DNA from 3 places in the Massilia sp. WG5 genome. Region 1 is predicted to be linked to each of the others. Evidence: predicted binding sites of a transcription regulator. Region 1 holds the regulator's gene; each other region holds the start of a gene.
The links. Region 1 encodes sigma-54, which starts transcription at its own class of promoters, with help from an activator protein. Its sites were predicted from a motif close to TGGCANGNAANCTGCTTT; they were not measured.
Positions count from the first base shown of each region.

Region 2: a site for sigma-54 is predicted at 4,498-4,515, ahead of AM586_RS10330 (PEP-CTERM sorting domain-containing protein). Genes of this name have one in related genera too.
Region 3: a site for sigma-54 is predicted at 2,212-2,229, ahead of AM586_RS02835 (PEP-CTERM sorting domain-containing protein). Genes of this name have one in related genera too.

Region 1 covers NZ_CP012640.2:3,958,534-3,964,821, forward strand. Annotated here, with positions in the region: gene lptC (LPS export ABC transporter periplasmic protein LptC) at 1-322, shown strand, start outside; gene lptA (lipopolysaccharide transport periplasmic protein LptA) at 351-941, shown strand; gene lptB (LPS export ABC transporter ATP-binding protein) at 938-1,717, shown strand; gene AM586_RS17700 (RNA polymerase factor sigma-54) at 1,720-3,204, shown strand; gene hpf (ribosome hibernation-promoting factor, HPF/YfiA family) at 3,267-3,644, shown strand; gene AM586_RS17710 (enoyl-CoA hydratase/isomerase family protein) at 3,744-4,829, shown strand; gene AM586_RS17715 (3-hydroxyacyl-CoA dehydrogenase family protein) at 4,907-5,824, shown strand; gene AM586_RS17720 (GntP family permease) at 5,924-6,288, shown strand, end outside.
Region 2 covers NZ_CP012640.2:2,315,802-2,322,089, reverse strand. Annotated here, with positions in the region: gene AM586_RS10350 (DHA2 family efflux MFS transporter permease subunit) at 1-654, shown strand, start outside; gene AM586_RS10345 (efflux transporter outer membrane subunit) at 794-2,293, shown strand; gene AM586_RS10340 (hypothetical protein) at 2,290-2,562, opposite strand; gene AM586_RS10335 (hypothetical protein) at 2,633-3,679, shown strand; gene AM586_RS10330 (PEP-CTERM sorting domain-containing protein) at 3,697-4,467, opposite strand; gene AM586_RS10325 (ABC transporter permease subunit) at 4,922-6,288, shown strand, end outside.
Region 3 covers NZ_CP012640.2:644,568-650,855, reverse strand. Annotated here, with positions in the region: gene AM586_RS02850 (mercuric transporter MerT family protein) at 1-207, opposite strand, end outside; gene AM586_RS02845 (transglutaminase-like domain-containing protein) at 213-1,337, opposite strand; gene AM586_RS02840 (TlpA disulfide reductase family protein) at 1,382-1,960, opposite strand; gene AM586_RS02835 (PEP-CTERM sorting domain-containing protein) at 2,263-2,889, shown strand; gene AM586_RS02830 (GNAT family N-acetyltransferase) at 3,020-3,550, opposite strand; gene AM586_RS02825 (family 43 glycosylhydrolase) at 3,832-5,658, shown strand; gene AM586_RS02820 (glycoside hydrolase family 2 TIM barrel-domain containing protein) at 5,760-6,288, shown strand, end outside.

The DNA of each region.
Region 1 (6,288 bases):
GCAGAGCCTGAGCGTGGACCATCCGCACATGACCATGACGGCGGACACCGCGCACGTCAACCAGGACCAGAACCAGATCGACCTGGTCGGCAACGTCGACATCACCCGTCCGGGCAGCGCGACCACGCAGCCCATGCGCATCCGCACCGAGGCGCTGACCGTGCTGCCGGACGAGGAGATCTCGAAGACCGACAAGCCGATCCAGATGACGCTCGGCGCCGCTTCCGCGACCGGCGTCGGCATGGTGGCCAACAACGCCACGCAGCAGCTGGACCTGGGCGGGCGCGGCCGCATTATTTATCCGCCGCGTAGCGCACGCTGACAGGACAACCTGAAAGGATTCGCATCCAATGAAAAAAATATTCGCCGTCGCCGCTCTCTCGCTGGCAAGCCTTACCGCCAGCGCGGAGCGCGCTGATTCGCTCAAGCAGGCCCAGGTCGACTTCGACAACGGCCACCTCGACGAGGTCACCCAGACCCGCACCCTGACCGGCAATGTCGTGCTGACGCGCGGCACGCTGCTGATCAAGTCGGACAAGGCCGTGATGAAGGAATCGCCGGAAGGCTACATGATCCTGGTGCTGACCGCCGCGCCAGGAAAAATCGCGAGCTTCCGCCAGAAGCGCGACGGCGGGCCCGACCTGTGGACCGAGGGCCAGGCCCAGCGTATCGAATACGACGAGCGCACCGAAGTGGTCAAGCTGTTCTCGAACGCCGTCGTCAAGCAGCTCGAAGGCAAGCGCATGACGAGCGAAGTGAACGGCCCCTTCATCTCCTACGACAACCGCACCGAGCAGGCGAACGTGCACAACGACGCCAGCGGCGACAGCAAGCCGGGCGGCGGGCGCAGCACCATCATCATCGCACCGCGCCGTAGTCCGCCCGCTGCGGCACCCGCTGCGGCGCCGGCCGCAGCACCGTCGGGAGCAGCCAAGCAATGATGGATGTCCACGCAGACGCCGCCGCCGTCACCGGCGCCGGCAGCACCCTGGTCGTCAAGGGGCTGCAGAAAAGCTACGGCAAGCGCCTGGTGGTGCGCGACGTCTCGCTGCAGGTCGCCTGCGGCGAGGTGGTCGGCCTGCTCGGCCCGAACGGCGCCGGCAAGACCACCTCGTTCTACATGATCGTGGGCCTGGTGCCGGCCGACGCCGGTTCCATCGTCATCAACGGCACCGACATCACGAGCCTGCCGATCCACCGGCGCGCCATGCTGGGCCTGTCCTACCTGCCGCAGGAAGCCTCGGTGTTCCGCAAGCTGACGGTGGAGGAGAACATCCGCGCCGTGCTGGAACTGCAGCGCGAGAACGGCAAGCCGCTGGGCAAGGCGCGCATCCAGGAACGCCTGGACGAGCTGCTGGCCGACCTGCAGATCGAGAAGCTGCGCGAGAACCCGGCGCTGTCGCTGTCGGGCGGCGAGCGGCGCCGCGTGGAGATCGCGCGCGCGCTGGCGACCGACCCGCGCTTCGTGCTGCTGGACGAACCCTTCGCCGGCGTCGATCCGATCGCGGTGATCGAGATCCAGCGCATCGTGCGCTTCCTGAAGGAGCGCGGGATCGGCGTGCTGATTACCGACCACAATGTGCGCGAGACGCTTGGCATCTGCGATCGCGCGTATATCATCAACCAGGGCGCGGTGCTGGCTTCCGGACGTCCTGACGATATCATCGCCAACGAATCGGTCCGCCGCGTCTACCTGGGTGAACACTTCCGGATGTAGCCATGAAACAGACGCTGCAACTCAAGACATCACAGCACCTTGCGCTGACGCCGCAACTCCAGCAGTCGATCCGGCTGCTGCAGCTGTCCACTCTCGAGCTGCACCAGGAGATCGAGCAGGTACTGAGCGACAATCCGCTGCTCGAGCGCCTCGACGATCCGCTCGACCGCTCCGTGCGCCTGCTGGCGGACGGCGCCATCAACAACGGCGCCTCGACCTCCACCACGCCTGACGCGCCGCCCGCCCAGAGCCAGGGCGAGGAGGGCAAGGACAACGCCGGCGGCGAGGGCGAGGGCGGCGACAGCGGCGAGGCCGGCGGCGCCGAGCACGACATGGAATGGGGCGAGCCGGGCCGCTCCGGCAACGGCGGCGAGGACGAAGACGGCCGCCCGCAGCTGGAAGCCAGCCCGGTCTCGCTGCGTGAACACCTGATGGAACAGGTGCGCCTGACCTGCATCTCGCCGCGCGACTGCGCGCTGGTCGAGATCGTCGTCGATACCCTCGACGACAACGGCTACCTCGAGGAATCGCTGGACGAGCTGCATGCGCGCATGCCGCCCGAACTGGAGATCGAGTTCGACGAACTGCGCACGGCCCTGTCGCTGGTGCAGAGCATGGACCCGCCCGGCGTCGGCGCCCGCAGCGCCGCCGAATGCCTGGCGCTGCAGATCCGCCGCATGCCCGGCGTGCCGATGGTGACGCGGCGCATGGCGCTGACCATCGTCGAACGCTACCTGACCTGGTTCGCGCAGCGCGAATTCAACAAGCTCAAGAAGGCCCTCGACTGCGACGACGAAGACCTGCGCGAAGCCCAGGCCGTGATCCGCCAGTGCAATCCGCATCCGGGCGCGGCCTTCGCTTCCGACGTCTCCGACTTCGTGGTGCCGGACGTGATCGTGCGCCGCGCGAAGGACGGCTGGAGCGTGCAGCTGAATCCGGAAGTGATGCCGCGCCTGCGCGTGAACAGCATCTACGCTGCCTTGATGAAGCAGGGAAAATCGGAGTCGCAGCTGAATGCACAATTGCAAGAAGCGAAGTGGCTCATCAAGAACATGCGCCAGCGCTTCGACACGATCCTGCGTGTAGCGCAAGCAATCGTCGAGCGCCAGCGGAACTTTTTCTCCCACGGCGCAGTTGCCATGCGGCCCCTTGTTTTACGTGAGATAGCTGATACACTAGGTCTACACGAGAGCACAATTTCTCGCGTCACAACGCAGAAATACATGCTGACGCCGCACGGCATGTTTGAGCTGAAGTACTTTTTCGGGAGTCACGTCGCGACCGAGGCAGGAGGCGAAGCATCCTCGACCGCGATCCGGGCTCTTATCGTACAACTCACAGGAGCAGAAGACCCCAAGAACCCTTTATCCGACAGCAAGATCGCGGAGATGCTAGGGGAACAGGGAATGGTTATCGCACGCCGCACGGTCGCGAAATACCGTGAGGCGCTGAAGATCCCGCCCGTTAGCCTTCGCAAATCCTTGTAACAAGCTGCCCAGCTGCGCAAGATGCGCGCATGTCCTGGCAGCGCATCTTCAAAGGAGTGTGTATGAATCTCACTATCAGCGGACATCATCTCGATGTAACCCCAGCAATCCGAGAATACGTACAGAACAAGCTTGAACGCATCACCCGCCATTTCGATCAAGTGATCGACTCCCACGTCATCCTCTGCATAGACAATCTCACCGAGAAAGAAAAACGCCAGAAGGCCGAGATCAACTTGCGCGTTGCTGGGAAGATCGTTCACGTTGCGAGCGCCGCACACGACCTCTACGCCGCGATCGACATGCTGATGGACCGCCTCGACAGGCAAGTCCAGAAGTACAAGCAGATGCTTCAGAATCACAGTAACACTCCGCTGAAACGCATGAGCAACGAATCCAACGAGTCCATTGAGGGAGGAGAAGCTGCCGCCGCAGCGTGATCATTCCGCAGGCACAGCAAGGACTAAGGGCGCATTGGCGCCCTTTTCGTTTGTTGGGCGCTAGAATGCCGTTTTCCATTTCATGAATAACAAAGAGACATGAGCGAATACGTGCAGACCCGCGTCGCCAACGGCACCGGCATCATTACCCTGGACCGGCCCAAGGCCCTGAACTCGCTGTCGCTGGACATGGTGCGCGCGCTGACGGCAGCCCTGCTGGCCTGGCGCGACGAGGCCGGCGTCGACGCCGTCATTATCAAGAGCACCAGCGAAAAAGCCCTGTGCGCGGGCGGCGACATCCGCTTCTTCCACCAGGCCGGGCATGCCACGCCGACGGGCGGGAGTGCGCTGCTGGAAGACTTCTTTACCGAAGAATACGCGCTGAACCACCTGATCCATTTCTATCCGAAACCGTATATTGCGCTGATGGACGGGGTGGTTATGGGCGGCGGCATGGGCATCGCCCAAGGCGGCCCGGACAGCGGCCTGCGCGTCGTGACCGAACGCACGAAGATGGCGATGCCCGAGGTGAACATCGGCCTGTTCCCGGACGTCGGCGGCAGCCATTTCCTGTCGCATGCGCCGGGCGCGCTCGGCATGTACCTGGGCCTGACCGGCAACACCATCGGCGCCGCCGATGCCCTCTACGTCGGCCTGGCCGACGTGTTTGTCCCCGCTGCGCAATTGCCTGCGCTGCAGGACCTGATCGCCGCCACGCCGGGCGCACAATTGCCGGCCGCGATCCGCGCCTTCGCGGCGCCGTTCGCAGCGCAGGCAGGCGACAGCCAGCTGCAGCAACAGCGTGCGCTGATCGATCGCCATTTCGCGGCATCCTCGGTGCAGGCCGTGATGGAGTCGCTGGCCGGCGACGCCAGCCCCTTCGCGCAGAAAGCCCTGGCCGCCATGCGCCAGCGCTCGCCGCTGATGATGTCCGTGACGCGCGAGATGCTGGTGCGCGGCGCCAGCATGGACGTGGCCGGCTGCCTGCGCATGGAGCGCTCCCTGGTGCGCCGCAACTTCGAGCACGGCGAGGTGCTGGAAGGCGTGCGCGCCCTGGTGATCGACAAGGACAATGCGCCGGCATGGAACCCGCCGACGCTCGAGGCCGTCACACCGGAGATGGTGGCGCGCTTCTTCGAGCCGGTGTGGCCGGCGCATGCGCATCCGCTGCGGGACCTAGTATAAATACTGTAGTGCCCCGCTTTCCGATGACGCAATGCATCATCCCTGCTATCGTTGCGCCATTCGCATAAGGAGACAACATGACAGATATTCACGTCATCGGTGTCGTCGGAGGCGGCCTGATGGGCGTTGGCATCGCGACGCAGTTCGCGCTGGCCGGCCACGCCACGCTGGTAGTGGAAGCCGACCCCGAACGCGCGGCCGGGATTCCTGTCCGCGCGGCCGACATCCTGTCGCAGCTGATGGCGGCGGGCCTGGTCGACGCGCCGCAACGCGACGCCGCGCTCGCGCGCCTGCGCGTGAGCGGCGGCCTGGACGAACTGGCCGGCGCCGCCATGGCCATCGAAGCGATTCCCGAAGTCCTCGGGGCCAAGCACACGCTGTATGCCCAGCTCGAAGACATCATGGCGCCGGATGCCATCATCGCCAGCAATACCAGCGGTTTTCCGCCGGACGCGCTGTCCGAACACATGCGGAAACCGGCCCGGTTCCTGGTCGCGCATTTCTGGAACCCGCCGCACCTGATTCCGCTGGTGGAAGTGGTGCCGGGCAGCGCGACGGCGCCCGACGCGGTCGAGCGCAGCGTGCGCCTGCTGGCCGGCATCGGCATGGAGCCGGTGGTGCTGAAGGCGGCGATTCCCGGCTTCATCGGCAACCGGCTGCAGTTCGCGGTGCTGCGCGAAGCGCTCCACATCGTGCGTTCCGGCGCGGCCACGCCCGAGACCGTGGACGCCGTGATGAAAGCCTGCCTGGGGCGGCGCTACAGCATCATGGGGCCCTTCGAGAGCGCCGACCTCGGCGGCCTGCATACCCTGATGGGGATCGGCGCCAACCTGATGCCGGCGCTGGCCAAGGACGAGGAGGTGCTCGAGCTGATGCGCGCCCACGTCGACAAGGGCGAACTCGGCGCAAGCACGGGGCAGGGCTTCTATACCTGGGACGAAGACCGGATCGCAGACCTGAAGGCGCGCCGCTTGCGCCAGCTTTCAGGCAAATGAATCATCGCCGCCACGCGCGGCATGACACAAGGTGTGCCTTCACTGCCCGACGCGGCAGGGGACACCGCAATACCAAGTAAAACAATAGAGGAGTCTGTTTTGTCGTTTCTGATTGTCCTGGCCGCACTGGCCTTCCTGATGGTTGCCGCCTACCGCGGCTACAGCGTCATCCTGTTCGCCCCGATCGCCGCGCTGGGCGCGGTCCTGTTCACCGACCCTTCCGCCGTGGCCCCGGTCTTCACCGGCATCTTCATGGAAAAGATGGTCGGCTTCGTCAAGCTCTACTTCCCCGTGTTCATGCTCGGCGCCGTGTTCGGCAAGGTGATCGAGATGTCCGGCTTCTCGAAAGCCATCGTGCAGGCCGCGATCCGCTACATCGGCCGCTCGCGCGCGAACGCCGTGATCGTGGCCGTGTGCGCGCTGCTGACCTATGGCGGCGTGTCGCTGTTCGTGGTGGTGTTCGC
Region 2 (6,288 bases), 1.6 Mb from region 1:
CCGATGCAGATCGGCGAAGTGATCGCCTGGATGGGCCTGCCGCAGCTGTTCGTGATGCCCTTCGTGGCGCGCCTGTCGCAGAAGATCGACAACCGCATCATGTGCATGTTCGGCCTGGCGCTGTTCGGCATTTCCTGCCTGATGAACGCCTACATGGATGCGTCGACCGGCTACGACCAGCTGATGGTGTCGCAGATCATCCGCGCGATCGGCCAGCCCTTCGTGATGCTGACCCTGTCGAACTTCGCGATGAACGGCGTGACGCCGAAGGACATGCCGTCGGCCTCGAGCCTGTTCAACATGACCCGCAACCTGGGCGGCTCGGTCGGCATCGCGCTGCTGGCGACGGCGCTGACCAACCGCGAGCACTTCCACTCCGCGCGCCTGGGCGAATCGGTGTCGCTGGCGTCCAGCGCCACGCAGCTGCGCCTGGACCAGCTGACCCAGGCCTTCATCGCCCGCGGCATCGATCCGGCGACCGCGGCCAACCAGGCGATCGGGGCGATCGACCGCATCGTGCGGCGCGAGTCTTTCGTGATGGCCTACAACGACGGCTTCTTCCTCGTCGGCGTCATCCTGCTGGGCGCGATCATTCCGCTGTGGTTCGCGGACAAGGTCAAGTCGCCGGGCGGGGCGAGCGGCGGGGGCCACTGAATAAGGTCACGCGGAATTTATTTGCACGTCGTCCCCGCGCAGGCGGGGATCCAAGTTCGTGGCGCACCGCTAGCGTTTGCACTATTCGCACAAACTTGGCCCCCCGCCTTCGCGGGGGCGACGGTTGAGGATAACTTTAATGAAAACGATTATGTTCAAGCCTGTCATCAAAACCGTCCTCGCCGCGGCCGTCGCCGCGGCCTTGAGCGCCTGCGGCACCGTCGGCCCCGACTTCAAGGCGCCGCAAAGCGCCGTGACCCCGGCCTACCGCCACGCGCCAGCCGGCCAGGCCGGCGCCCAGCCGGACCAGAGCGCGCGCCTGCCGGCCGACTGGTGGACCGTGTTCGGCGACCAGACCCTGTCGTCGCTCGAAAGCCGTGCGCTGCACGACAACCCCAACGTGCGCGCCGCCGCGCAGCGCCTGGTGCAGGCGCAGGCCCAGCTGGGCGTGGTGCGGGCCGGCCAGCTGCCGCAGGTGAACGTGCAGGCCGGCGTGTCGAACTCGCGCACCTCGGCCGAGAGCTCGCAGGGCCTGGCGCTCGGTCATCGTTCGATCGAGGGTAACAACTACCAGGCCGGGGTCGGCTTTTCGTGGGAGCTGGACCTGTGGGGCCGCGTGCGCCGCGTGGTCGAAGCGTCGGACGCCCAGGCCCTGGCGGCCCAGGACGACCGCGACGCGGTCCTGCTGATGCTGTCGAGCCAGGTGGCCACCGCCTACTGGCAGCTGCGCGGCCTGGACGCCGAGCTGGCGATCCTGCGCAATGCGCTGGCGACCCGCCGCGAATCCCAGCAGCTGATCGAGGCGCGTTTCAATGCCGGCCTGTCCAACGAACTGGACGTCTCGCGCACCCGCATCGAGCGCGCCAACGCCGAGGCCGACCTGCACGAAGCCCAGCGCCAGCGCAACACGCTGGAGCATGCGCTGGCCGTGCTGGTGGGCGCGTCGCCGAGCGAACCGCTGATCGCAGCGGGCCAGGGCGCGGCATCGCAGGACAAGGCTTTACCCGAGCCGCCGGGCATTCCGGTCGGCCTGCCGGCCAGCCTGCTGGGCCAGCGCCCGGACCTGGCGTCGAGCGTGGCCACGCTGAAGGCCTTCAACGCCCAGGTCGGCGTGGCCGAAGGCGCCTTCTATCCTTCGCTTTCCCTGACCGGCAATTACGGCTATGCCTCGGAAAGCCTGCGCAACCTGGCCCAGGGCAGCGCGCGCCAGTTTTCGATCGGCCCGCTGGCCTTGTCGCTGCCGGTGTTCGACGCCGGCCGCAACCGCGCCAACCTGAAACTGGCCCAGGCCCGCTACGACGAGGCGGTGGCGAATCACGAAGCGCGCCTGCTGACCGCATTGCGCGAAGTGGAAGATGCGCTGTCCGACGTGCAGGAGCGCCAGCAGCAGGGCGAGGTGCAGGCCCAGGCCCAGCAGGCGGCGAGCCGCGCGCTGCTGGTGGCGCAGGCCAGGTACGAGCGCGGCGTCTCGACCTACCTGGACGTCACCGACGCCCAGCGCAGCACGCTGGCGGCGGACCGCGCCGCGGCGCAGATCCGTACCCAGCGCCTGCTGGCGGCGGTGTCGGTGGCGCGGGCGCTGGGGGGAGGGTGGAAGCAGGGAGAGCCGGTGGCGACGATTGCCAGGGCTGGTAACTAGCGTTTCTTGGGCCCGCCCTTCTGGTGCTGGGCCCGCTGCTGCTTCTGCTGCGTTTCCACGCGGTTCTGCTTGGCCTTGTACAAGGCCACCGCGTCCTTCCTGGCCTGCTCCAGCGTGCGCAGTTCGGGCTTGTCGTCGTGGATGACGAAGTACTCGGCGTCCTGGGCCTGCATCACCAGCTTGATGGCGGCGTCGTCCTCCATGTCGTATATCTCGGTGAGCAGGGTGGTGACTTCGTCGAGGAAGGCTTCGTAGGTCAGGGTGTCCATGGTGTTCATTTCGGATTGCGGGGAAAGAGCTCATTATAATGGGCGCAACCCCACTTCGAAGGCCGCCACCATGTTCGCACGCTCCGTCCTGATCGCCGCACTGCTGACTTCCACCGCCGCCTGCGCCCAATCCTGGCAAGCCACGCCGAGCGGGACCAGCGCCGAACTGCGTGGCCTGTCCGTCGTCAGCGACAAGATCGCCTGGGCCAGCGGCGCCAGGGGCACGGTGCTGCGCACGGCCGACGGCGCGCACTGGCAGGCGATGCAGGTGCCCGGTGCCGACAGCATCGACTTCCGCGACATCCACGCAATCGATGCGGACACCGCCATCGCGATGGGCGCGGGCCCGGGCGCGGCCTCGCGCATCTACCGTACCGAAGACGGCGGCGCGAGCTGGAAGCTGATGCTCACCAACCAGGTGCCGGAAGGCTTCTGGGACGCGATGGCCTTCTGGGACAAGGAGCACGGCATCCTGTTCGGCGACCCGGTGGCGGGCCACTTCCAGGTCTACACCACGCATGACGGCGGCGCGAGCTGGCAGGAAGTCGCCGCCAAAGGCCTCGAAGCGATGCCCAACGAAGGCGCCTTCGCCGCCAGCGGCACCTGCCTGGCCGTGGCAGGGGCGAACGACGCCTGGATCGCCACCGGCGGCAGCGCGCGCTCGCGCGTGTTCCACTCGCTCGATGGCGGCAAGACCTGGCGCCCGGCTCCGACGCCGATCCCGGCCGGCGCGGCGGCGCGCGGCGTGTTCTCGGTCGCCTTCCTGAACCCGAAAGAGGGCTTTGCCGCCGGCGGCGACTACAAGGAAACGCAGATGGCCGGCATCAACGGCGCGCGCTCGGAAGACGGCGGCGCCACCTGGATCCCCGCGCCCGTGCAGCCGGCCGGCTACATGTCGGTGGTGACGCCGGTGCCGGGCGCCCCGCGCGCGCTGGTCGCGGCGGGCCTGGCCGGTTCCGGCTACTCGCTCGACGCCGGCCGGAGCTGGACCGTGCTCGACCGGACGCCGGTGAACACGGTCGGCTTTGCCGGGCCGGCCAGCGGCTGGGCGGTCGGTCCGAAAGGGCTGCTGATGAAGTACACCGGCCCGGTGCTGGATGGCGCAAAAGCGCGATAAGGACAGCGACGTCGCGATTACTTGCGGCGGCGGGCAGCGCCGATGCCGACAAGCCCCAGGCCAAGGATCGCGAGCGATGCCGGTTCCGGGAGATCCTGGGTAGCACTTGCAAGATGCATTTCGGTGATGGACCCGAAAAGACTGTATCCGGCGCCAAGGACGTTTCCGCCCACGGATGTGTCGGAATAGTTTTCAAGGCTGAAATCGGCGCCGGTCAGCTTGTTGAAGTTGCCGGCTTCCGCCAGATCCTGGAAATTGGTGAACAGGCCTTCGTTGCCGGCAAGATAAAGGTAGGCATCGGTATAACGCTGGGTGTAATCCCAGCCGCCGTTCGTTTCCGCATAGTTCTCGTTCGTAAGCCTGTACGAGGCCTCTTGCGTGTGAGCAGAATAGTCGACATTCCTTACGATCGACGAACTGGTCTTGGCACCGCCAAGGTCAGGCTGGATCGTGATCGTTCCAAACGCGCCGGTGACCGTGAACCGGCTGATGACAGGATTCGATGTCCCGTATTGGTAGCTGCAAACGCCATCCACCCATCCATCGCATCCGCCAATGTCTTTCAAGGAGGCGCCGCCCGTAGCGCTATTGTTGTAGATCTGGGCAGGCCGGCCGGCCAGATCGTATGTCACCGATCCTGCGAAAGCCGCATCCTTGTAAATAATTTGCTTGGTGTCGGCATCGGTATAATTCAATGTTCCGGAAAACGCGAGCGTGACCGGAGCTGCCATGGCGTGATTGCCCACCAGTGCGATTGTCGCAGCGATTATTTTCCAGGTATTTTTCATTATGTTCCTTTTGTGCAAATGTAACTGATATCAGCAATAATCATGCCAAAAGGAAAACATTTAGTAATATCAACACTTTGTGACTGGGTTTTACAAGTTACGGTTTGTTAATGTAAAGTTTTTCGACACTTGCCGAGTACAAGTCGCCGCCGAGGTTGACGCCCTGATCAGCAGGCAATTACACTCGCTCTGTTTTCATTTTTTGGGTCCATTCATGGGCACTTGTTCGAGCGGTAGTTGTCGCCAGATCACTTCTGGTGCGTCCTCGGCAAGATAACGCAGGCTTCCCGTCTCCTGCCGTCATCTGCCAGGATGATGGTATCTTTTCTGTTCCGGTCGCACCGGAGCATTCACATTCCAGCAACAAGCGCATTCGCGCGTGTGGCCGGGCTGCCCCGCAGTCCGGCGCCGGCGCATCGTAACGACGGTTTTACCTTGTCTGCAAGGAAAGTGGATGTTTGAATTCTTCAATGGCCGCAAGCCGGTCGCCGACCGCGGCGGGCGCGGATTCAACCGCTGGGACTGGCTGCTGCTGCCGCTGGTGCTGGCGGTCATCGCCGCCGCCGCGTATGGCGCGATGCAGATGGCGCGCCCCTTCGTGCTGGGCCAGCCGACCCCGATCTCGCTGGAGGCCGCCGCGCTCCCGTATTACCTGCTGCGCACCATCCTGCGCATGTTCGTCGCGCTCGGCTGCTCGCTGCTGTTCAGCTTCGTGTTCGCGGCCGTCGCCGCCAAGTACCGCGCCGCCGAGAAGGTGCTGATCCCGCTGCTCGACATCCTGCAGTCGGTGCCGATCCTGGGCTTCCAGGCGATCGCGATCGCGCCCTTCATCGCGCTGTTCCCGGGCAGCCTGCTGGGCGTGGAATGCGCCGCCATCTTCGCGATCTTCACCTCGCAGGCCTGGAACATGGCGTTCAGCCTGTACCAGTCGATGCGCACGGTGCCCGACGAACTGAGCGAGGCGGCGCGCGTGTTCTCCCTGTCCGGCTGGCAGCGCTTCTGGCGCCTGGAGCTTCCCTACGCGACGCCGGCGCTGCTGTGGAACATGATGATGTCGATGTCGGGCGGCTGGTTCTTCCTGGTCGCCGCGGAAGCGATCTCGGTGGCCGGCCAGGACATCAAGCTGCCCGGCATCGGCGCCTTCATCGCCGTCGCCATCGAACGCGAGGACGGGCGCGCCGTGGCCTGGGCGATCCTGGCGATGTTGGCCGGCATCGTCATGTACGACCAGCTGTTCTTCCGGCCCTTGCTGGCCTGGGCGGACAAGTTCCGCTTCGAGGAGTCGCAGGGCGAGACCGCGCAGCGCTCCTGGCTGCTGGACTGGGGCCGGCGCAGCCGCTGGGTCAGCCGGCTGGCCGACCGCTTCTGGGCATTGATGCGCATCACGCTGGGCTGGTTCGGCACGGCGGACGCGGCGCCGTCGGCGCGGCCGGCGGGGCGCTGGACGCAGGTCCTGCCGCGCCTGTGGGACATCGGCTTGCCGGTGCTGGTGCTGGCCGCCACGCTGAAGCTGGCCTTGTACGTGCACAGCGAAGTCGGCCTGCGCGAAGCCGGCCATGTCGTCCTGCTGGGCCTGGCGACCCTGCTGCGGGTGATGCTGCTGATCGCGCTGGCCTCCCTGCTCTGGGTGCCGGTGGCGGTATGGATCGGGCTGCGCCCGCGCTACTCCCAGCGGGTGCAGGCGGTGGCGCAATTCCTGGCGGCCTTCCCGGTCAACCTGCTGTTCCCGCTGGTCGTGTTCCTGATGGTGCGCTTCCACCTGAACCCGGACATCTGGCTCAGCCCCCTGATGGTGTTCGGCACCCAGTGGTACATCCTGTT
Region 3 (6,288 bases), 2.7 Mb from region 1:
CCAGCCGAGCGCGCCGGCGGTCAGCGCGATGGCGTAGGGCGTCAAGGGCTTCAGTGCGGTCAGGTGCACCATCCATGCGCCGGTGATCCCGACCAGCACCAGCACCAGCGGCAGCACGCAGCAGGTGGAGGCGAGGATCGAGGCCAGCAAGGCAAACGCGATCAGGCCGCCTGCCTTGCGCGCGGAGGGTGCGCCGGTGTCCTGCATGGGGCTCAGATCGCGCGTGCGGTGATGGTGTAGGCGAAGCTGTCCGGCGCCAGCGAATCGTAGGCCTCGCCGCGGCTTTCGGCCTGCGGATACATCAGGAAGCCGACCTTGCCCGCGTGGGAGCCGGGCAGGCGCACGTCGTGGGCGAAGTTATAGCCCATCCAGTTGCCTTCCCAGCCGCCGAACAGGGCCTGCTTGACCGGCGCGACCAGCGGCGCGTCCGGGTCCTTGATCCAGTTCGGCGTTTCCTCGCGCATCACCTTGGTGACGTCGGCCGGGTCCATGGCGACCCAGCCGTGCTGCTTCAGGTAGACCTCGGCGCGGCAGTGCTGGGCGCCCTGCAAGGCGGCGGGCTTGCCGCCGAGGACGCGGTAGCCGAAGGCGCTCGGCGCCAGGCGGATGCCGTAGACATCGCGGGCCGGCACGCCGGCGGCGCGGGACAGGCCGACCAGCAGGCCGTTCAGGTCGGCGCACTTGCCGCCGAAGTTGCCGGTCTCCAGCATGGTCTTGATGTCGCCGGTGCCGCAGCCGCGCACCTTCGGCTCGCGGAAGGTGTTCAGCACGATCCAGTCGTAGATGCGCTGGACCTTCTCTTCGTCGGTGCGCGCGCCCGAGGTGATCTGCAGCGCCGTCTTCTTGACGATGCCGTCGAGCGGCATCAGGTCGGTCGGCTGCATCCACAGCTTCAGGTCTTCGGCGGACTCGCCGCCCAGCGTACGGGTCTTCCAGTTCTCGGCGCGGTCGCGGGTCTGCACGCGCGAGACCACTTCCAGCACGGGCGGCGCGCTGCCGTCGAATTCGGCGACCAGGAAGCGCGCGCCATAGCGCGGATCGGCGCCGACGCGCATCGATTTCGCATTGCCCGACCAGTTGTTCGACAGCGTACGCTGCCAGTCTGTGTCGACGACCGGCAGCGGCACCCAGACCGTCGACGGGCCGGACGCGCGCTGCAGGTTCACGCGCGTCACCACCTCGTAGCTCTTCCAGTCGCCCGGACGCGGGTCGAAGTGGTGCTCGGCTTGCGCGGTCTTGTCCTGGGCCAGCAGGGTGCGCGGCAGGGCGCCGGCCAGCAGGGCGCCGGTGGCGGCTTTCAGGAGGGCGCGGCGGTTCGTCGGTTTGGTGTCTTCCATGATCGTCTTCCTAGTCAGGTGGTCTTGTTTGTTCGTATTCTTGCTTATTCGGCCTGCTCGGCCAGCAGGGCGTCGATCGCGGCCTTCAGCCGCGTATCGTCCGCGCCGAGCTCACCCACGCTGCGCCAGCGCGCGCGGCCCTGGCGGTCGACCAGGATCGTGGTCGGCATCACGCCGGCGGTCCAGGCCTTGAACATCTCGCCGGAACGGTCGCGCAGCACGGGGTAGGCGAATGGGTGGGCGGCCGAAAAGCGCTCGATGGTGTCGAGCGGCTCCTTGTAGTTCACGCCGACCACGGCCACCATCGACGGCGCCTGGCGGGCCAGCGCGTTCAGCACCGGCAGCTCCTCGACGCAGGGCGCGCACCAGCTGGCCCAGAAATTCACCACCACCACCTTGCCGCGCAGGCGGGACAGGTCCCAGTCCCTGCCGTCCAGGCCGGCGAGGCGCAATGCCGGCGTCGCCTGTTTCGCCGGCCAGGGCTTCAGTGCCGCATCGGCAGCCGCCGCCATCCCTGCCGTCATGCAGGCCAGCAGGCTGAAGATAACCGGGAGGAAGCTGCGTGAAATCCTGGTCTGCATCGTCGTCGTCGTCGTCGGCCCGGCTGGGGTAAAGGCCGTCATGATACCAGAGTGGTCGTTGCTGCGTGTCGCTGCGACCATCCCACCTTGGCTCTGCAGTGGACAGCGTGAACCATTGGGCCTGCCCGGCGATCCAGGCCAAACGCAAATGGTTTTGTCCGATTGGAATTGCTGAGCAATACCTGCTGCATCTGTCGAGAAACTTTACATGCTGCAATGGTGTTAAACTGAAATAATAGATTGCCAAATGATAACTTATTGATTTTTAAAAATATTATTTCTAGTTGGAATTCTGGCATGGGGCTTGCTTAGTGTTGAGGACCATCACCGAAAGGAGTTTTTAAATGAATCTCCGTAACGCTGCTTTGATCAGTACCGTGTCACTTGGTATCCTCTTGTCTGCACCGATGGCCCATGCCGCTTCCGTTCAGGTATTTACCGATCGCACAAGTTTTGAAGCGGCGCTGAGTGGCGTCACGGTCGATAATCTTGATAACGTACCTCTGCAATACCATTACGGTAGCTTCCAACGTCCAGGGTACCAGTACACGACCACTGGCGCCTATGGCTGCACGAATAGCGACCCCAGCTGCGGCGATAACAGCTCGCTTGGCTTCGACAATTCTTATTTGTTGACCTATCGTGAAAGCCCGGTAACCTTCACCTTTGCCAGCGCGGTCAATGGTTTCGGTTTCGATTTCTCCAGCCCGCGCTATTACGATCCGGTTAATGCCAGTATCGACGGCGTGGAGTCGCCCACCACCAGCGGGTTCTTCGGCCTGGTGTACAGCGATGCGCGTAACTCGTTCACGTTGAGCCAAAACCAGATATACATGCTGATCGATAACGTCACCGCCGGCCAATCTGCCTCGGCAGACGTCCCTGAACCGTCGGTGCTGGGACTGATGGGAATTGGCGTGCTCGGCGCGGCACTCGCCCGACGTCGCAAATCCGCCGCCTCAGCCGCATGAGCCTGACGGCCGCAATCGACACAAGCCACCCATGAGGTGGCTTTTTTACTTGGTGCCTGCCTACACCATGAAACGCTGGTATCGGCCCCATGGCGGTCTGGCAAAGAGCTTCCCGTGCTGTCTTGCGGGCCTAAACAAGCGAGCTTTCGCGCGCACGCGTATAAATGCCGACCGCGTTGCCGTAGATCTCAGTTTCTGCCTCATATGCCAGGCCAAGACGCCTGGCAACGCGCAGCGATGATTCATTGGCCGAAGCGATGAGAGCCCGAACTTTTGCTTCGCGCCGGATCTCGAGCGCATGGTGCAAGGCTGCTGCCGCCGCTTCGTTCGCGAATCCCTGGCCCCAGAAGGCACGATAGGTATTCCAGCCGAGCTCCATCACAGTGGATCCCTCGCGGAAGAATGCGCCGACATTCCCGACGAGCTGACCGGTTTCCTTTTCCTGGACAGCCCACCAACCAGCGCCATGTATGAGCCATAGTCCTGCTTGTGAACAGAAGATGCGCCATGCGGCATGGCGGTCGGCCGGGACCAGGTGCGCCGAGCTTACCGGGTCGGCGCAATGCGCTGCGAATTCGCCAAAGTCCTCCCGTCGATATTCACGAAGCGTGAGGCGTTCCGTGTGAAGGTAGGGAACAGAGGTGATGAATTCGCTATTCATGAACTGGAGTCCTCGTACTGGTGCCGGACAGGACCTCACTTTGCGGGCGCGTCTTCGCGAAGGTCCGATTTCTGGCCGATAGTAAACGCTTGGAACGGCTCAGTGTATGACCTTATTGCCTATAGAGCAATGAAGGCGTCACCAACCTGTTTTCCAAATATGATTGTGTGGGCTTTGAATCGCACTCTGGCGCCTGCCTTTAAAGTCCGCTCTAGTTTTCAAACGTGCAACAGACAGCCGGGCACTTCGCTATCCTCCTCAAAAACACGAGGAGACGCCCCATGCCATACCTCCGATTCCCGGCAAAGCACTTGCTCACAGCGCTGCTCTTCCTTCCCTTGCTGGCGCTGGCCGCCGACCCGGCCCCTGCCACCCACGCCTACCACAACCCCCTGACCGTCCGCCTGGCCAGCGGCGAACCGGCCCAGAACTGCGCCGACCCGGCGGTGCTGCGCGACCCGCGCGCCGATACCCCGACCTGGTACCTGTACTGCACCAGCGACCCGGTCAGCAAGCAGGAGCGCGAACGCAGCGGCAAGGACGGCGGCTGGCATTTCCGGATGATCCCGATCTACCGATCGACCGACCTGGTGCACTGGGACTTCGTGCGGGACGCCTTTTCCGACCGGCCGGCCGGGCTGGCCGCGCCGACCTCCGGCCTGTGGGCCCCGGAGCCGGAATACCTGAACGGCCGCTACTACCTGTATTTCACCGTCACCGACGTGGTCGACGCCCATAGTCCGGAACCCGGCTGCGCGAACGACAGCGCGATCGGGGTCGCGACCTCGGAATCCCCGGTCGGCCCCTGGCGCGCCAGCACGACGCCGGTCGTCATGCCGCGCCGTGCCGGGCCCGGCTGCAATTTTCACTGGAGCTTCGATCCGAAGGTGATCGAGGATGGCGGCCGCAAATACCTGTACTACGGCAGCTATGGCGGCGGCATTTTCGTGCAGCGCCTCGGCGACGACGGCCTGCGCGCCGTCGGCCGGGCCACCCTGGTCGGCGCCGCCGGCCGCTACGAGGGGGCCGAGGTCAAGCATCACGAGGGCTGGTGGTACCTGTTCGCTTCCGCCACCGACTGCTGCAACGGTCCGCTGACCGGCTATGCCGTCTACGTCGGCCGCGCGCGCACGCCCGAAGGCCCGTTCCTCGACCGCTTCGGCAACGACATGGCGAAAGGCCGCGCCGGCGGCACGCCGCTGCTCAGCCAGAACGGCAACCGCTGGGTCGGGGTCGGCCACAACACCGTGTTCACCGACGCCGCGGGGCAGTGGTGGACCATCTACCACGGCATCGACGTGAACGAGCCATTCTTCAGTGCGAAGGACAAGCTGACCCGGCGCCTGGCGCTGCTCGACCGTATCGACTGGGTCGACGGCTGGCCGGTGGCGGGCGGCGGACTGGCGCCCAGCGACCAGGCGATGGCGGCGCCGGCGGTGGTCGAAGGCGCGCAGCCGGAGGCGCATCCGCTGGCGGTGCGGGCGGCGCCGCACGTGCGCGCGTTGTGGCGCGACGACTTCCGCGGCAAGGGCTTGAACAAGCGCTGGCATTGGCTGCGGCCGCGCGCGCAAGGCGACTGGTCGATCGGCAGGCAAGGCCTGGTGCTGGCGACCCAGGACGCCGACCTCTACGTCGACCGCAACACCGCCAGCGTGCTGCAGGCGGCCCTGCCGGCCGGGGACTACCGGATCGAGGCCGAGCTCAGGCTCGATGCGCCCGAAGACTGCTGCGCCACCGCGGTGCAGGCCGGCCTGGTGGTGATGAACGGCGACGACAACTACGTCAAGCTGGTCGAGATGGCGCGCGGGGGGCTGCGCCAGGTCGAGTTCGCGAAGGAGGTCTCGCCGGTCGAGCAGGATTATCCGCGCTACGGCAATACCGTGGTCGGCACGCCCGGACGCACGACCTGGCTGCGCCTGGATGTCCACCGGGAGGGGGGGCAGGAACGTTATAGAGCTTATTCGAGCCAGGACGGACGCGCCTGGGTCGGCGGCGGAACCTGGACGCACCGCCTCGGCCCGGATGCCCGCCTGGGGCTCGTCGCGATGGGCGGCGCGGGGCGGCGCGCCACCTTCATCCGGGTCGCCGTGAGCGCGCTGTCGCCATAAAAATACAGGGCGTGAAACCGTTTGTAACGGAGCGCGAAAGCGCTTGCTTTCATGGACGGCGGGTCATTAAATAGGTCTCATAAGAACACCAGGAGTCCATCGTGGAATACCCCCGCCCCCAACTCAGGCGCACCACCTGGCGCAGCCTCGACGGTCCATGGCAAGCCATGCTCGACGACCAGGCGGCATGCGCCGACCCGTCGGAAGTCAGCTGGGACCGCACCATCGTCGTCCCGTATCCGCCCGAAGCGCGCGCCAGCGGCGTGAATGACCGCGGCTACCGGCGGCGCGTCTGGTACAAGCGCGTGATCCAGCTCGATCCCTCGATGGCGCCTTCGCGCGAGGAGCGCCTGATGCTGCACTTCGGCGCCGTCAACCACCGCGCCCGCGTCTGGGTCAACGGCCGCTTCGCGGTCGAGCACCGCGGCGGCCACAGCCCGTTCTCGATCGACGTCAGCCGGCACCTCGACGGTTCGCTGCTCGAGATCGTGGTGCAGGCCGAGGACGATCCGCAGGACATGCACAAGGCGCGCGGCAAGATGGACTGGGAGCCGGAGCCGCACAAGATCTGGTACCCGCGCAGCAGCGGCATCTGGCGCACGGTCTGGATCGAGAAGGTGCCGCGCGCCC